Regions from separate parts of the Peribacillus sp. TH14 genome, predicted to be linked through region 1. Evidence: riboswitches for the same ligand, from Rfam matches in the RefSeq annotation. Region 1 holds a riboswitch; the other holds the start of a gene.
The links. A riboswitch is a leader RNA that binds a small molecule or an ion and turns the genes downstream of it on or off. The one in region 1 is predicted to bind S-adenosylmethionine.
Positions count from the first base shown of each region.

Region 2: another riboswitch for S-adenosylmethionine. It lies ahead of JFU50_RS07500 (sugar ABC transporter substrate-binding protein); the one in region 1 lies ahead of JFU50_RS12120 (methionine ABC transporter ATP-binding protein).

Region 1 is NZ_JAEKEK010000001.1:2,514,033-2,516,502, reverse strand. It holds gene JFU50_RS12125 (methionine ABC transporter permease) at 1-267, opposite strand, end outside; gene JFU50_RS12120 (methionine ABC transporter ATP-binding protein) at 260-1,294, opposite strand; SAM riboswitch class I at 1,475-1,587, opposite strand; gene JFU50_RS12115 (O-acetylhomoserine aminocarboxypropyltransferase/cysteine synthase family protein) at 1,705-2,470, opposite strand, start outside.
Region 2 is NZ_JAEKEK010000001.1:1,532,816-1,535,285, reverse strand. It holds gene JFU50_RS07505 (GTPase domain-containing protein) at 1-1,188, shown strand, start outside; SAM riboswitch class I at 1,285-1,390, shown strand; gene JFU50_RS07500 (sugar ABC transporter substrate-binding protein) at 1,507-2,470, shown strand, end outside.

The DNA.
Region 1 (2,470 bases):
ACCGACAAGCAATTTTGTGAAAGGTATGAGCAACACAATTAAAATAAGGAATGGAATGGAACGGAAAATATTAACGATAGCACTCATGGTCGTGTTAATTACCCGATTTTCCCACAAGTTACCTTTCCCTGTTAAAAACAGGACTAGCCCTAATAGTATGCCTATAAAAAAGGTTGCTAGTACTGAGATACTAGTCATATAAAGTGTTTCTTTTGTTGCTTCAATAATGTCTTCCCAATATACATTCGGTAATAATTCTTCAAGCATGAGTAATCACCTCCACGCCTACATGCTGTGCTTTAATGAATTCGATTGCGCGGAGCATTTCATCCTCATTGCCATCAAGGTGGATAAATAACGTTCCATATGAACCACTTCTAGTTTGAGATATTTTTCCTTGAACGATATTGACATCCAACTCAAAGTTACGTACCAGCCTAGTAATTAACGGACTCTCTGCATGATCTCCTACGAACGTCAATTGAATTACTTTTCCTGCTGGATAGCGTTCCAGCAAGTGTTCCATTGTTTCTTTTGTTTCTTCAGGCTCTGTTACCTGTTGAACGAAACGCTTCGTCATTTGTTCTTTCGGATTCTTGAAGACTTCCAGGACAGGTCCTTGTTCAACTACTTGACCACTTTCCATTACTGCAACGCGGTGACAAATTTTACGGATGACGTGCATTTCATGTGTAATCAAAACAATCGTTAGACCAAGACGCTTATTGATGTCCACAAGCAATTCAAGTATTGAATCGGTTGTCTGCGGGTCTAAAGCAGACGTCGCTTCATCGCACAGTAGCACCTTAGGATTGTTAGCAAGAGCCCTAGCAATCCCGACCCTTTGTTTTTGCCCTCCGCTTAATTGCGAAGGATATGCCTTTTCTCTTCCTTCAAGCCCAACTAACTTAATTAATTCATTCACACGCTTGATACGCTCATTTTTCGAAACCCCTGCAATTTCTAGAGGAAACGATATATTCTCCTGAACGGTTCTAGACCATAATAAATTAAAATGTTGAAAGATCATGCTGATTTCTTGTCGAGCTTTACGTAGCTTAGCACCTTTGATTTTGGAAATTTCTTTATCAGCCACCACAACGGATCCTTCTGTTGGTGTTTCCAATCCATTAAGCATCCTGATCAAAGTACTTTTCCCTGCTCCGCTGTAGCCAATAATACCGAAAATCTCGCCTTTATTTATTTCAACATTAACATTATTTACAGCCTTAATCGTGTCACTGCTTCCTTTTCCTGTTCGGAATAGCTTACTAACTTTTGTCAATGTAATCATTAATACTCACCTCTTTTATCCAATAAAACCTATGAACTTAGTTGATTTATCTTCATTATCAGCCTGTAAATATGATTTAAAACCGTTTTTCAATATTGCTATACATGTAAAGGTTTTCCCAAACTAAATAGAAAAAACCTTTCTGCATGAGCAGAAAGGCAGGTGAAAAAGCAGGCCTTTCTCTCATCTTCCAAAGCGATTAAACTTTGTGTGAATTGGCACCTTTCCAAGGAAATTTCCTTGTCGGTTGCCGGGTTTCATCGGGCACATCCCTCCACCTCTCTTGATAAGAGCTAATATATAGAATATTTGTACATCATTAAGTTCTTTAGTATGGAGAAATTTTATCATAGATAAAAAAGGAGCGCAATGTATAATATTTCTAGGAAAGAATGAACAGGTCTTTTTTATTAAACAGTTTTAGAAGTTAAGGAGACAATATTCGTCGCTTTTTCAATTGCCTGCTCTAAATCTTCTATTAAATCCTCTACGTTTTCAATACCAATCGATATGCGCACTTGATCAGCACTTACACCCGCTTTTGCTAAACCTACATCATTCAATTGTTGATGGGTCGTACTAGCAGGGTGGATAATTAAACTTTTAGCATCCCCTACGTTGGCTACATGCGACCATAACTCTACCGAATTGATAAGTTTTGCTCCAGCTTCGCGTCCACCTTGAATTCCAAAAGTCACAACAGATCCTGCTCCCTTAGGCAAATATTTATCCGCCAGCGCTTTATCAGGGTGACTTCCATTACTAGGGTGCGAAACCCAGTTCACAGCAGGATGATTTTCCAAATATTGAATAACAGACTTAGTATTCGAAAGATGCTCTTTCATTCTCACATGCAACGTTTCTAGCCCCAGCGTAAACTGGAACGCGCTTTGAGCACTTAACGTCGGCCCTAAATCACGAAGTAATTGCACACGAGCTTTTGTGATAAAGGCAGCAGGGCCGACTGCTTCAGAGTATACAATCCCATCGTAGCTTGGATCCGGTTCCGTAAAGCCAGGGTAGTTTGGTGAGTTCCAGTCGAATTTGCCCCCATCCACGATGATGCCTCCTAAGGTGGTTCCATTTCCCAAGAGCCATTTTGTAGCAGAGTGGATGACAATATCCGCTCCAAAATCAATTGGCCGGCAAAGGTATGGGGTAGCAAAGGTATTATCG
Region 2 (2,470 bases), 980 kb from region 1:
CATTTCTTACTAAATAAGATGGATACGATTTACAGTGACCAAGTGGCAGTCCGGATGGAAGATGAAACATGGGATAAAGTGAATGCGTATTTCCCGAACGCAAAAGTATTTGCGTTCTCCAAACTTTATGACAGCAAACAGCAGTTACAGGACCTTTCATCCTTCCTTGATTCGAATTATCAAGCTGATAATTGGAAGGAAAGAAGATCTGAGAAGATTCTTGCATTCATTCGCAAAACGTTATCTTACCTGCTAGAAAAACGGGCAGCTAATGAGCGGAAATGCGAGCACTCAATTTCTTGGAATGAGCAGATGGAAGTCAAATTGAATGGAGCCGTCAATCAACTGGCAGATTTGGAAAAAGAAAAAAGTGAAAATATCATAAGGTCGTATCGTTCAATTAAAGAAGAAGTGAAAAAACAGCTTTCTTCAAGAATCCCTGAATTACTAAGAGAATGTTCTAAATCATTAACGGAAAGTAGCGATTTCAGCCAAGTTCATATACAGTTGAACGATGAAATGAATGAGCAGATTCAGGCATATATTTCAGACAAGATTATGCCGCAATATTACCGTTCTCTTCAAGACTGGATTGCTACATCTCAGTTGGAATTTACACAAATTCAACAGTTTATGGATGAGATGAGCACAGGGTTCAATGAATTGTACAAAGAAGAGCGAATTACACTTGCGGGAGACTTTAGAGTTTTGGATGATTGGCGCCGTGATGCGGATCGGATGACAAGCAGTATCCGCATTGAAGACGTTAATATTTTACTACGCCGGACCCCATCGCAATTGCTGCTTAAAGGGGCAGGGAAGTTGTTTGGAGCGATTCCGCAAAATAAAGCTAATATGTACAACCGGTATAAGAAGTACCTAGAAAGTGAAGACTACCAGGATGTTGCAGAGATGATCAGTGACCGTTTCCTTACACAATTCGGATTGTTTGAAAAATCTTTGGATAGAGATATCTCACTTTTCTATCGCAGTTCATTTGCCTTACTTCAAAAAACGATAGAACAAACACAGACTGAAATCAAAGATCATCAGGCAGCACTGGAGCATATGAGAGAAAATCCGGAAGTATACCGTGACCCGATTACTCTATTTGAAGTGAAACTACGTCAGTTAGAAAGACTTGAAAAGATCGAGAAAAAGCGTCTGGCTAAGCTACAAAGAAAATAAGTGTAATAAGAAACATTTTAAATATTCAAAAATCTATTGACTTTACGACTATATCCCTATAAAGTGGTAATTACGAAAAACGTAACACATTATATTCTCTTATCAAGAGTGGCGGAGGGACTGGCCCTAAGATGCCCAGCAACCGTTCCATTAGGAATTGGTGCTAAATCCTGCAAAACAGAAATGTTTTGACAGATAAGAGAGGGACAAGTCTGCAAATCAGCTGATTAAACCTCTCTATTCTAGAGAGGTTTTTATTTTGGGATTTACACCAACCTAATTGATAAGATTAATGAGTGAAAAGAAGGGGGAACTAAAATGAGGAAGTCAATTTTTAAAAGGGTTTTCGTTTCGGTCATAGCTTCGGCTTTGCTTTTAACGGGCTGCTCTTCAGGACAAAGTTCAACAGAATCAAAGAAGGATGAAAAAGTATCTTTTAAAAATGTTCCAGAACGATTTGCAAAAGGGGAAGGTGCCAAAATCAAAGTCATTCGTAAGATTGGCGGAGATGATCATACGGCTCAATATTTAGCTGGAGCGAAGGAAGAAGGAGAAGCATTAGGTTTTCAAGTGGATACGTATACAGCAAATGGCGATACGGCTAAATTCCATGATGCAATCGCCCAGGCTTTACAAGAAGATTATGACGGCTATATTATCTCCCATGGTGATGATGCAGCAACAGTGAATGACGTTCAAAAGTTGGTTGATGCAGGAAAGAGCGTTGTTACATTCGACTCTATTAGCGACTTATCTAAAATTGACGGTGTGACCTTAACTTCACAGGATGATGAAGCATTGGCAACTCTGGCTTTTGATAAATTGATAGAAGAACAAAAAGGTGAAGCAGCGATCGCATACCTTTGGGTAGATGGTTTCCCACCAATGGTGAGAAGAAATGCGGTGTATCAGGGAAAATTAAAAGAAAATCCTGGGATTAAAGAAGTCGAAAGATTCGGAGTAGCATCTGCAGATACTTCGGTTCAGACACAAAATGCGGTAGCCGCAATGTTGAATAAATATCCCAAAGGCAAACTAGATGCGATTTTCGCAACATGGGATGCATTCGCAATTGGAGCGGCTCGTGCGATTAAAGAAGCTGGCCGCGATGAAGTGAAGATATACGGAATCGACGTATCTAATGCTGATCTTCAAGAGATTCAAGCGAAAGGCAGCTCTTGGTCTTACACGGCAGCTGTCGATCCGAAATTGATTGGTGCAGTGAATATGAGGATTTTGGCAAAAAAATTAGCGGGTGAAGAAACACCGCAAACATATGACT